3 regions of the Bacillus cereus group sp. Bce041 genome follow, and region 1 is predicted to be linked to each of the others. Evidence: a T-box and tRNA genes for the amino acid it is inferred to sense, from the RefSeq annotation. Region 1 holds a T-box; the other regions hold tRNA genes.

Region 1 (4,086 bases):
TTGCTCGGCGGTGTTTTATTTGATAAATGGGGCGGTTATAAATCAACTTTAGTAGGGATTGTGATTACACTTGTATCGATTTTAGGTCTTGTGTTCTTCCACGGTTGGCCGTTATATGTTGTGTGGCTAGCGTTAATCGGCTTCGGTTCTGGAATGGTCTTCCCATCGATGTATGCGATGGTTGGTACGGTTTGGCCAGAAGGCGGAAGACGGGCATTTAATGCGATGTACGTTGGACAAAATGTTGGTATTGCGATCGGAACAGCATGTGGTGGATTAGTTGCATCGTATCGTTTTGATTATATTTTCTTAGCGAATTTTATTTTATACTTTGTTTTCTTTTTAATTGCTTTTATTGGATTCCGCGGTATGGAAGACAAGAAAGAGCCAGGAGTGCAAAAAGAAGTCGAAACGAAAAAAGGGTGGTCACTTACACCTGGATTTAAAGCACTTCTTATCGTGTGTGTAGCATATGCTTTATGCTGGGTTACATACGTACAGTGGCAAGGAGCGATTGCAACACATATGCAAGAATTGAATATTAGCCTTCGTCACTATAGTTTACTATGGACGATAAACGGAGCGATGATTGTTTGTGCGCAACCACTTGTTAGTATGCTAATTCGTTGGATGAAGCGTTCTTTAAAACAGCAAATTATGATTGGAATTTTCATTTTTGCGGCGTCATTCATTGTGTTAAGTCAAGCGCAGCAATTTACGATGTTCCTCGTTGCGATGGTAACATTAACAATTGGTGAGTTATTTGTATGGCCTGCGGTTCCAACGATTGCAAATATACTTGCACCAAAAGATAAATTAGGATTTTATCAAGGTGTCGTAAATAGTGCGGCTACTGTAGGGAAAATGTTCGGGCCGGTCGTTGGCGGAGCAATTGTGGATTTATACAATATGGAAGTATTGTTTATAGCAATCATGGTAATGCTTGTAGTAGCGCTTATAGCAACGAGCATTTATGATAAACGAGTAAAAGTAGAAGAAACAGTTGAAGAAAAAATTGCAGTTTAGTTTGACGGAACATGTAACATGTTTTAGAATATATTTAAATAAAACAACCTTTAGAACAAGGGAGATAGCTCGGCTGTCTTAAGATGAATTCGTTAGTTATTAAGAGTAACGATTAACCGAGAAGTCCTCGCTTTAAGTAAGCTCTTAAGAGATACTAGGTGAAGGATAGTTCACTTAACTTATATGTGTAATAACAGTGAGAAGGAGTAGTAGTAATAGAAGCTGGTTTAGAGAGTTGACGGTCGGTGCAAGTCAATCCACGTTTCGTTATGAACTCGCCTTTGAGTTGCAGTTGTGAAACTAATAGTAGCAATTGCCGTTAATCCACGTTACGGATCTAAGCGAATGTATATTTGTACATTAATTTAGGGTGGTACCGCGGGAATCTATAACCTCTCGTCCCTTTCTAGGGATGAGAGGTTTTTTGTATTTTGGGCGGTGAAAATAAATAGAATTTCAAGGAGGGTATCTCATGAGCTTTAATCATCAAGAAATTGAGAAGAAGTGGCAAGGGTACTGGGAAGAGAATAAAACATTCCGTACGCCAGATGAGACAGAAAAACCAAAATTTTATGCACTAGATATGTTCCCATATCCATCAGGTGCAGGCTTACACGTAGGACATCCAGAAGGTTATACAGCGACAGATATTTTATCTCGTATGAAGCGTATGCAAGGATATAACGTTCTGCATCCAATGGGATGGGATGCATTTGGTCTTCCAGCAGAGCAATATGCACTTGATACTGGAAACAGCCCAGCTGAATTTACAGAGCATAATATTAATACGTTCCGTAACCAAATTAAATCATTAGGTTTCTCTTACGATTGGGACCGTGAAGTAAATACAACAGATCCAAACTACTATAAGTGGACGCAATGGATCTTCCTAAAACTATTTGAAAAAGGCTTAGCTTACGTTGATGAAGTACCTGTAAACTGGTGCCCAGCACTTGGTACAGTACTTGCAAACGAAGAAATCATTGACGGTAAGAGTGAGCGTGGTGGACATCCAGTTGAGCGTCGTCCGATGAGACAGTGGATGTTAAAAATTACAGCTTACGGAGATCGTCTATTAGAAGATCTAGATGAGCTTGATTGGCCTGAAAGCTTAAAAGATATGCAACGTAACTGGATCGGTCGTTCTGAAGGTGCAGAAGTACACTTCAACATCGATGGTACAGACGAGAAATTCACAGTTTTCACAACGCGCCCTGATACATTATTTGGTGCAACATACTGTGTACTAGCTCCAGAACATGCACTTGTTGCAGAAATTACAACAGCAGAACAAAAAGAAGCGGTAGAAGCTTACATTAACGCTGTAAAAATGAAGAGTGACCTAGAGCGTACAGAACTTGCGAAAGAGAAAACTGGTGTATTCACTGGTGCTTACGCAGTTAACCCAGTAAACGGTGAGAAATTACCAATCTGGATCGCTGACTATGTTCTTGCAACTTACGGAACAGGTGCTGTAATGGCAGTTCCAGCTCACGATGAGCGTGACTATGAATTCGCATCAGTATTTAATCTTCCAATGAAGGAAGTTGTAAAAGGCGGAGATATTACGAAAGAAGTGTACACAGGTGATGGTGCACACGTAAACTCAGCATTCCTTGATGGATTAAATAAAGAAGAAGCAATCGCAAAAATGATTGAATGGCTTGAAGCAACGAGCGCAGGAAATCAAAAAGTAACGTACCGTCTACGTGACTGGTTATTCAGCCGTCAACGTTACTGGGGTGAACCAATTCCAGTAATTCACTGGGAAGATGGTACAATGACAGCTGTGAAAGAGGAGGAATTACCATTAGTTCTTCCGAAAACAGAAAACATCCGTCCTTCAGGTACAGGTGAATCACCACTTGCTAACATTGACGAGTGGGTAAATGTTGTTGATCCTGAGACTGGTAAAAAAGGTCGTCGTGAAACGAACACAATGCCGCAATGGGCTGGTAGCTGCTGGTACTACCTACGTTACATCGATCCAAACAATAGCGAAGCACTTGTAGATCCTGAAAAAGTAAAACAATGGCTTCCAGTTGATATTTATATCGGTGGTGCAGAACATGCCGTACTTCACTTACTATATGCTCGTTTCTGGCATAAAGTATTATACGATATCGGTGTAGTTCCAACGAAAGAGCCATTCCAACAATTATTCAACCAAGGTATGATTCTAGGTGAAAACAACGAGAAAATGAGTAAATCAAAAGGTAACGTTGTAAATCCTGATGATATCGTAGCAAGCCACGGTGCAGATACACTTCGTCTATACGAAATGTTCATGGGACCATTAGATGCTTCAATTGCTTGGTCTGAAAATGGTCTTGACGGAGCTCGTCGTTTCCTAGACCGCGTATGGCGTCTATTCGTTCAAGATAACGGTGAATTAAGTGAGAAAATTACTGACGCACCAAATAAAGAGCTTGAAAAAGCTTACCATCAAACAGTGAAGAAAGTAACAGAAGACTATGCAGAGCTTCGCTTCAACACAGCGATTTCTCAAATGATGGTATTCATCAACGATGCATACAAAGCTGAAACACTTCCGAGAGAATATGTAGAAGGTTTCGTAAAAATGATTGCACCAGTTGCACCTCATATCGGGGAAGAGCTATGGAGCAAACTTGGATACAATGAAACAATCACATATGCAAGCTGGCCAACATTTGATGAGTCTAAACTTGTAGAAGATGAAGTTGAAATTGTTGTTCAAGTTATGGGTAAAGTTCGCGCAAAACTAACAATGAGTAAAGACGCATCAAAAGAAGAAATGGAACAACTTGCACTTGAAGCAATTCAAGACCAAATTGAAGGGAAAACAGTTCGTAAAGTAATTGTTGTTCCTGGAAAACTTGTTAATGTTGTTGCAAATTAATTTATTCTAAATAAAAGCTCAGAGTATGTATACTCTGAGCTTTTTTGTGTAGAAAATAATCTCTGGATCACCCTAGTCTAAGTTTTCAATTATTCCAATACGTACAAATAAAAGAGCGGAATTCCAATACAGACAAACACCTATTTTTCTATAGGAAATATGATAAAAAAGGTAGGCTA
Region 2 (4,086 bases), on a different contig from region 1:
TCGTTGTTCGTCATCGCACCAATAGAAAAGAATATCATGAATCGTTGCGTAACGCTTATTTTTAAGAAATAGCCTAAAGAATGATGGTAAACAATCATGTAATTGTATAAATATATAATTGCGTAGTGTTTCTTCTTTATATTCAATGCCCTTACAAATATACAGTAATTCTTCACAATAATATGCATGCTGTGGAACTTGTATCATTTCGAAAAATGGCACATAAGATAGTAGCTTTCCAATAAAATGACCATATCGATCCATTACTCCTATCGTCATATGCTCCATCATTTCTTTCATCACATATAAATAATCATCTACATGCGTTGTCTTTAATGGGTCTAAGCGATCGGAAATTTGAGATAATACAGCTCTTTGACATGCTAAAACTGCCTGACTAGGTCCATAATATGATAGGAAATCTGTACACTTACGATATTTCCGTAATAAATCATATGTATACAAATCATATACAAAAGTATTACAATACATTGCTAAACTCATCATATCACTATTTAATTGCTCTTTTGATAATGATTTCGCTCTCTTGCACATATAAAAGAATGTAAATTCCAATACTTCTTTATGAGATAATAAATGTTTACAATCGGTTATACACTTCTCATTAAATTTAACTCTATCCCAAATTTCAATATCCCTATCTGTCAATTCACCTATACGATATTTAATAATTAAATAATTTAAAGCAACTGATTGCGTCAAAAGATCCCATGTTTCATATTCCAATGAAGTATGAACAAACTCAGCTAATCCTTGCGCTATCATAAAATCATTTGCCTCTTCATACCAACCAATCTCTTGGCATAAGCGAAGAATACGCACTAAAGTTGGAATTTCATCTTTATGAAACTGCGGTAATTTCTTTGCTTTATTCATGCCATATACGATAAATGCCGCTAAATTTTCTTCTTTATAAAATTCTTTCTCTTTCCATACTAATATAGTTCGTTCTTTCCCCTCACCTTTTGGGTGACAAGGTACAAGCAAAGAAAATAATTCAGCGAAATTATTTGGTTCTATATATGTATCTGTAACCAAATTCCAATTTGGATCGCCCTGTACAGCCTTCATATAATTCCCCTTCCCTTTTCATCTATGTAGGAAATATTAATTTATTATCGCACCACTAAAAATTAATATTGTTATATTCAAAATCTCTCATAATACTTATATCTATCAGTATATCATCTTTTCTCTTATTAAAAATTAAGAATAACAAATTTTAAAAAAATGTCGAAATTATTAACCACATACTTATTATATAATGTCTCAGATACATCACGCTAACATATTAGTTTAATCCATATATACTAGAATAATGTATCTGAAATTTATATATAATTTAGCTCTTTATGAGTGACCATTAAACTCTCGGTTAATGAAAGTTTCAATTTACTCTGTACGCTCTGAGATTTCGCTCAAGGCAAATCCAGCTTGATCATCTGCTGATTCCCTTATAGCTAAATCTCCTAGTGCTAACATGCCAATAAGTTGACCACTATCAACTACTGGTAATCGTCTAATTTGATGCTGTGCCATTAGCTCTGTAGCTTTTTCAATAGAATCATTTGGAGAAACTGAGATAATATTTGTTGTCATTACATTTGTAATCTTATTAGATCCAGGATGTTTTTCAGCAATCCCTCGAACGACTAAATCACGATCAGTAACAAGCCCAACAACTTGCTCATTTTCAACAACAGGAATTAATCCAACCGATTCTTCCTTCATTTTTACAGCTGCCTCATATACATTGTCTAGCGGTGTACAATGTACAATATGGGTACTCATTAAGTCTCTCACTCGTGTCATTATGATTTCCTCCTTTTTATACATACCATAGCTTTTCCAAAATTCCTTTATTTATTTCTGGAAAGTAACGTAATAAAAAGGATTAACAAAATAAAAAAGAGCCAGCATAATGCTGACTCTTTTTGTATGACCCGTACGGGATTCGAACCCGTGTTACCGCCGTGAAAGGGCGGTGTCTTAACCACTTGACCAACGGGCCATGGCTCCGCAGGTAGGACTCGAACCTACGACCGATCGGTTAACAGCCGATAGCTCTACCACTGAGCTACTGCGGAATAATATATGGTGGGCCTAAATGGACTCGAACCATCGACCTCACGCTTATCAGGCGTGCGCTCTAACCAGCTGAGCTATAGGCCCATATACTTTACAGGGGCAGTAGGAATCGAACCCACACTGGAGGTTTTGGAGACCTCAGTTCTACCTTTAAACTATGCCCCTAAATGATGCCGGCTAGAGGACTTGAACCCCCAACCTACTGATTACAAGTCAGTTGCTCTACCAATTGAGCTAAGCCGGCATAAAAAAATGGTGGCTCGGGACGGAATCGAACCGCCGACACGAGGATTTTCAGTCCTCTGCTCTACCGACTGAGCTACCGAGCCAACATAAATGGCGGTCCCGACCGGGGTCGAACCGGCGATCTCCTGCGTGACAGGCAGGCATGTTAACCACTACACCACGGGACCATTTGGTTGCGGGGACAGGATTTGAACCTGCGACCTTCGGGTTATGAGCCCGACGAGCTACCGTGCTGCTCCACCCCGCGACAATATAAAGTTTTAAAAAATGGAGGAGGTAGAGGGATTCGAACCCCCGCGCGACTCTCGCCGCCTGTCGGTTTTCAAGACCGATCCCTTCAGCCGAACTTGGGTATACCTCCATGAAGGAAAAAATAAATATTTTATTATTATATGTCTAAACCATTAAAGAAAAAATGGAGGAGGTAGAGGGATTCGAACCCCCGCGCGATTCTCACCGCCTGTCGGTTTTCAAGACCGATCCCTTCAGCCGAACTTGGGTATACCTCCGAGACATATATTAAATAAAGTGGAGCCTAGCGGGATCGAACCGCTGACCTCCTGCGTGCAAGGCAGGCGCTCTCCCAGCTGAGCTAAGGCCCCGTGTTTTTTGGGAATATCGGGAAGACAGGATTTGAACCTGCGACCCCCTGGTCCCAAACCAGGTGCTCTACCAAGCTGAGCCACTTCCCGTTAATAAAAGCGCGCCCGAGAGGAGTCGAACCCCTAACCTCTTGATCCGTAGTCAAACGCTCTATCCAATTGAGCTACGGGCGCATATGGTGCCGAGGGCGGGGGTCGAACCCGCACGGTGGTCACCCACCGCAGGATTTTAAGTCCTGTGCGTCTGCCTGTTCCGCCACCCCGGCATGTCATATTGAAAATTGGAGCGGAAGACGGGATTCGAACCCGCGACCCCAACCTTGGCAAGGTTGTATTCTACCACTGAACTACTTCCGCAAGACATGTATGAGTTATTTTATTAAAAGTGCGGGTGAAGGGAGTCGAACCCCCACGCCAAAGGCGCTAGATCCTAAGTCTAGTGCGTCTGCCAATTCCGCCACACCCGCATATTTCATTAAAATGGTGAGCCATGAAGGACTCGAACCTTCGACCCTCTGATTAAAAGTCAGATGCTCTACCAACTGAGCTAATGGCTCTTAATGGCTGGGCTAGCTGGATTCGAACCAGCGCATGACGGAGTCAAAGTCCGTTGCCTTACCGCTTGGCTATAGCCCATTAATTAAGAATGGTGGAGGGGGGCAGATTCGAACTGCCGAACCCGAAGGAGCGGATTTACAGTCCGCCGCGTTTAGCCACTTCGCTACCCCTCCGACATATATGGTGGAGGATGACGGGATCGAACCGCCGACCCCCTGCTTGTAAGGCAGGTGCTCTCCCAGCTGAGCTAATCCTCCATTTTGCCTGGCAACGTCCTACTCTCACAGGGACAAGGTCCCAACTACCATCGGCGCTAGAGAGCTTAACTTCCGTGTTCGGTATGGGAACGGGTGTGACCTCTCTGCCATCATTACCAGACTGTATTCATTTAAGACAAGAATCATTTTAACTTATTTGACCTCGAAAGTCAATAAGTTTTTTATATTCTTTCAAAACTAGATAACATTGCTACATATTATATGGTTAAGTCCTCGATCTATTAGTATTCGTCAGCTCCACATGTCACCATGCTTCCACCTCGAACCTATCAACCTGATCATCTTTCAGGGAT
Region 3 (4,086 bases), on a different contig from region 1:
ACAACTTAACAATAATAATAATATAATGGCTTTATAAAAAAGTTTAGTCATTGGATTTAATGCAACTTTTTGATGATAGTTCACCCTAGATAATACTCGTTCTTTCATCTTGAACACCTCTTTTCCACACAGCATATAACTCTTACTTTAAGAATACATTGTTGTAAAAAAATATCCCATCGATTTCTCTTACACGTACCTTACATCATTGTAAGGTATAAAGTGAAACTTTAATCGGTCCTCATTAATCAAGCTTACTGCCCAGCAAATAGTGGGATAAAAGAGTATTGTATCACAGTCTTTTTTTATCTACTATTCATCTGAAATATTGAATATAGGTTATGTTAAAGTACGAATAACCAATAAAAGAGAAACCCTTAAGACTATTATATTTTCACTTTATACTTTAATTATATCATCTACAAATATATATACTTTTGACTATCTAGTAATCTAAATGTATATAACATATAGATTTATTATACAGAACAAACGTTCCCAAAATCAATACTAGTGCTATTATTATTTTGACCTTTTTCTTAAACAGTATACAAAAAAAGAGTAGTGATTCGAATGTATCTCAATCGGCTACTCTTTTCTTTACAATCTTCCTATTAAATTATACGGCTGTACTTCCCACGTTTCATACGGAATAAAATGTGTTGCTCTCATTGCATCAAGCGTTCTGGATTTCATATGAGGACGCGTTATATACTCATCTATGTTCTCTTCATTTAAATCAACAAATTTAGCCTCTTGTATTTCTTCAGGTTGAATTTTTATTTCACCACTTATATATGCTACTTTAAAAACAACAGCTAGAATATGCATAGAAGTATTATAATAAACGCCTGTAATTCCGATAGGCTTCACCGTTAACCCTGTTTCCTCTTTTATTTCCCTACAGACAGCTTGATCGAGCGCTTCGCCTTCTTCTACCTGTCCTCCTGGCAACTCCCACGTATCAGCTCGCCAGTGCACTTTTGTTAATAACACTTCATTTTTTCCATTTGTTAAATAACCGGCTACAGCAACGATATGCTTTGGTGTCTTATGTTCCATATTAAGCCTCCTAGAGATAATGAATATTTTATATATCCCTATAATCATATTCCCTACCTACAACAAAATACCTTTAATACTTCATCACCTTAATTAACTTCATAAAAAAGACCCTATCCGCTAAGCGAAAAGGGTCATCTATCGTATTACTCTCCTAAGTCTACGTTGTGATAAACTTGTTGAACATCTTCTAAATCTTCTAATGCATCAACCATTTTCTCAAATTGTGCTTGAGCATCTTCAGGAAGTGTTACATCACTTTGTGCAAGCATTGTTAATTCTGCAACTGTAAACTCCTCAACGCCAGCACCTTTAAGTGCAGATTGTACTGCATGAAATTGATCTGGTTCAGCATACACGATAACAGAATCTTCTTCTTCTAGAATGTCACGTGCATCTACATCTGCTTCCATTAAAATTTCAAGAACTTCATCTGATGTTTTACCTTCAAGGCCGATAACAGCTGTCGCATCAAACATGTAAGCTACAGAACCGTTCACACCCATATTACCACTGTTTTTGCTAAATGCAGCTCGTACATCTGCTGCAGTACGGTTTACGTTATTTGTAAGTGTATCTACAATAACCATAGCTCCATTTGGTCCGAATCCTTCATAACGAAGCTCGTCATAATTTTCTTCTGAACCGCCTTTTGCTTTTTCAACTGCACGATCAATAATTGTTCTTGGAACATTGTATGTTTTCGCACGCTCTAATACAACTCTTAGTGCTTGGTTTGATTCTGGATCTGGCTCGCCTTGTTTTGCTGCCACATAAATTTCACGCCCAAATTTCGCGTATATACGGCTTGTATTTGCATCTTTTGATGCTTTTTTGTCTTTAATATTGTTCCATTTACGGCCCATACTTTCCACTCTCTTTCCCGTTTTAAATCTACATAAAAATATTAATATGAAATATAATGTGTGTTCAACACATTTTTAAAAGAAATATAAAAAGTTCATTTTTGATTCATATTACAGACATAATATAAATCACTATCATTTTGTTCTTTCGACAAGTTATATTATACATGAATTCCTACGTTTATTACGAATTTTAGAAGCACATAGTATAATTTAACAAAAAGACTCTAACATTTCTGTTAGAGTCTTTTTATATTGCCAATAAAGATTTCCATATTATTTCCATAATTGTTTTCTATTGTTGTATAATAAAAATAGGAAAAAATTTGAAGAAAAGATGGAGGGTGAATTATGACACATTCAAAAGACAAAAAATCACATGCTTTTAAAGGAATAGGAGAAAAATTAAACCCAACTATCTATCAAGTGAGATTCATGAAATTAGATGAACCAATTCGATTTGAGTCGTTTCCTGAATTAAAGGAATTAGGAGACTGGTTGAGTACTTCAACGCACATGTGGTCATGCCACTCAACTATGTACAAATACAACAGAGAAGAGTTTGAAAAGAAGTTCTTAGAAATTACGAAATTAACAGCTGATCATGTACTAATATCTACTGGTGGCGTCGGATTTAACTTCCTGTCACCAGGTTGGAGAAATTCTCTATAAAATAATGAAATTATATAAAGGGATAAAAATTTATCCCTTTATTGTTTTGTAGCTTTCCCCAACTGTATCGCATGTACTAAATGAATAAGTTTACCTTAATCATTTATAACCATTTCACCAACACACCATTTTGCTTATTTTATAGTGTGATGAAAACATAAAAAGACTCTACACATTTGGTGTAGAGTCTTTTATTACGCCGTTCATGATACCGATGGTCGGGGTCGAACCGACACTCCCGAAGGAACACGATTTTGAGTCGTGCGCGTCTGCCAATTCCGCCACATCGGCACAAAAGAAAAGGCGGCAACCGGATTTGAACCGGTGATAAAGGTTTTGCAGACCTCTGCCTTACCACTTGGCTATGCCGCCATATTAAATTTTATTGGAGCGGAAGACGGGATTCGAACCCGCGACCCCAACCTTGGCAAGGTTGTATTCTACCACTGAACTACTTCCGCAAAAATGGCTGGGCTAGCTGGATTCGAACCAGCGCATGACGGAGTCAAAGTCCGTTGCCTTACCGCTTGGCTATAGCCCATCGAATTCTTACTTAATTATATGTAAGTATCCATTAGATTATTTGTAATTTTTAAAATAAAAATGGGGCGACTGATGGGAATCGAACCCACGAATGCCGGAGCCACAATCCGGTGCGTTAACCACTTCGCCACAACCGCCATGTTGTGTAAATATATTTGGCAGGGGCAGTAGGAATCGAACCCACACTGGAGGTTTTGGAGACCTCAGTTCTACCTTTAAACTATGCCCCTATGTAAATGGTGGAGGGGGGCAGATTCGAACTGCCGAACCCGAAGGAGCGGATTTACAGTCCGCCGCGTTTAGCCACTTCGCTACCCCTCCGAAACTTACATGGTGCCGGCTAGAGGACTTGAACCCCCAACCTACTGATTACAAGTCAGTTGCTCTACCAATTGAGCTAAGCCGGCGTATTTTATTAAAATAAATGGTGGCTCGGGACGGAATCGAACCGCCGACACGAGGATTTTCAGTCCTCTGCTCTACCGACTGAGCTACCGAGCCTTATTAAAATGGCGGTCCCGACCGGGGTCGAACCGGCGATCTCCTGCGTGACAGGCAGGCATGTTAACCACTACACCACGGGACCATTTGGTTGCGGGGACAGGATTTGAACCTGCGACCTTCGGGTTATGAGCCCGACGAGCTACCGTGCTGCTCCACCCCGCGATAATACTATTCATATAAAATTTATATGGTGGAGGATGACGGGATCGAACCGCCGACCCCCTGCTTGTAAGGCAGGTGCTCTCCCAGCTGAGCTAATCCTCCAAAGTGGTGACCCGTACGGGATTCGAACCCGTGTTACCGCCGTGAAAGGGCGGTGTCTTAACCACTTGACCAACGGGCCAAATATTATAAATCCTATGGCGGAGAGCAAGGGATTCGAACCCTTGATACGCTTGTGACGTATACACGATTTCCAATCGTGCTCCTTCGGCCAACT

What was found. The T-box of region 1 lies ahead of leuS (leucine--tRNA ligase). A T-box ahead of a tRNA ligase gene usually reads a tRNA of that ligase, here a tRNA-Leu.
Region 2: it encodes a tRNA-Leu, which carries the amino acid that the T-box ahead of leuS (leucine--tRNA ligase) is inferred to sense. The anticodon was not compared.
Region 3: it encodes a tRNA-Leu, which carries the amino acid that the T-box ahead of leuS (leucine--tRNA ligase) is inferred to sense. The anticodon was not compared.

The regions. Positions count from the first base shown of each region.
Region 1 is NZ_JBQXON010000001.1:981,414-985,499, reverse strand. Features, by position in the region: gene ACUN13_RS05175 (MDR family MFS transporter) at 1-1,026, shown strand, start outside; T-box leader at 1,214-1,433, shown strand; gene leuS (leucine--tRNA ligase) at 1,499-3,907, shown strand.
Region 2 is NZ_JBQXON010000002.1:1,073,052-1,077,137, forward strand. Features, by position in the region: gene ACUN13_RS11570 (DUF3965 domain-containing protein) at 1-1,092, opposite strand, end outside; gene ACUN13_RS11575 (CBS domain-containing protein) at 1,414-1,833, opposite strand; tRNA gene ACUN13_RS11580 (tRNA-Glu) at 1,961-2,032, opposite strand; tRNA gene ACUN13_RS11585 (tRNA-Asn) at 2,034-2,108, opposite strand; tRNA gene ACUN13_RS11590 (tRNA-Ile) at 2,117-2,193, opposite strand; tRNA gene ACUN13_RS11595 (tRNA-Trp) at 2,204-2,274, opposite strand; tRNA gene ACUN13_RS11600 (tRNA-Thr) at 2,281-2,353, opposite strand; tRNA gene ACUN13_RS11605 (tRNA-Phe) at 2,363-2,438, opposite strand; tRNA gene ACUN13_RS11610 (tRNA-Asp) at 2,447-2,522, opposite strand; tRNA gene ACUN13_RS11615 (tRNA-Met) at 2,526-2,602, opposite strand; tRNA gene ACUN13_RS11620 (tRNA-Ser) at 2,624-2,716, opposite strand; tRNA gene ACUN13_RS11625 (tRNA-Ser) at 2,772-2,864, opposite strand; tRNA gene ACUN13_RS11630 (tRNA-Ala) at 2,885-2,957, opposite strand; tRNA gene ACUN13_RS11635 (tRNA-Pro) at 2,974-3,047, opposite strand; tRNA gene ACUN13_RS11640 (tRNA-Arg) at 3,058-3,131, opposite strand; tRNA gene ACUN13_RS11645 (tRNA-Leu) at 3,135-3,223, opposite strand; tRNA gene ACUN13_RS11650 (tRNA-Gly) at 3,240-3,314, opposite strand; tRNA gene ACUN13_RS11655 (tRNA-Leu) at 3,344-3,424, opposite strand; tRNA gene ACUN13_RS11660 (tRNA-Lys) at 3,439-3,514, opposite strand; tRNA gene ACUN13_RS11665 (tRNA-Gln) at 3,519-3,593, opposite strand; tRNA gene ACUN13_RS11670 (tRNA-Tyr) at 3,605-3,688, opposite strand; tRNA gene ACUN13_RS11675 (tRNA-Val) at 3,697-3,772, opposite strand; rRNA gene rrf (5S ribosomal RNA) at 3,778-3,893, opposite strand; partial or broken rRNA gene ACUN13_RS11685 (23S ribosomal RNA) at 3,995-4,086, opposite strand, start outside.
Region 3 is NZ_JBQXON010000009.1:200,297-204,382, forward strand. Features, by position in the region: gene ACUN13_RS23685 (transglycosylase domain-containing protein) at 1-108, opposite strand, end outside; gene ACUN13_RS23690 (NUDIX hydrolase) at 601-1,062, opposite strand; gene ACUN13_RS23695 (YebC/PmpR family DNA-binding transcriptional regulator) at 1,209-1,928, opposite strand; gene ACUN13_RS23700 (DUF3884 family protein) at 2,280-2,600, shown strand; tRNA gene ACUN13_RS23705 (tRNA-Leu) at 2,810-2,891, opposite strand; tRNA gene ACUN13_RS23710 (tRNA-Cys) at 2,902-2,972, opposite strand; tRNA gene ACUN13_RS23715 (tRNA-Gly) at 2,987-3,061, opposite strand; tRNA gene ACUN13_RS23720 (tRNA-Gln) at 3,067-3,141, opposite strand; tRNA gene ACUN13_RS23725 (tRNA-His) at 3,205-3,280, opposite strand; tRNA gene ACUN13_RS23730 (tRNA-Trp) at 3,300-3,373, opposite strand; tRNA gene ACUN13_RS23735 (tRNA-Tyr) at 3,381-3,464, opposite strand; tRNA gene ACUN13_RS23740 (tRNA-Thr) at 3,475-3,550, opposite strand; tRNA gene ACUN13_RS23745 (tRNA-Phe) at 3,569-3,644, opposite strand; tRNA gene ACUN13_RS23750 (tRNA-Asp) at 3,654-3,729, opposite strand; tRNA gene ACUN13_RS23755 (tRNA-Met) at 3,733-3,809, opposite strand; tRNA gene ACUN13_RS23760 (tRNA-Val) at 3,836-3,911, opposite strand; tRNA gene ACUN13_RS23765 (tRNA-Glu) at 3,916-3,990, opposite strand; tRNA gene ACUN13_RS23770 (tRNA-Ser) at 4,008-4,086, opposite strand, start outside.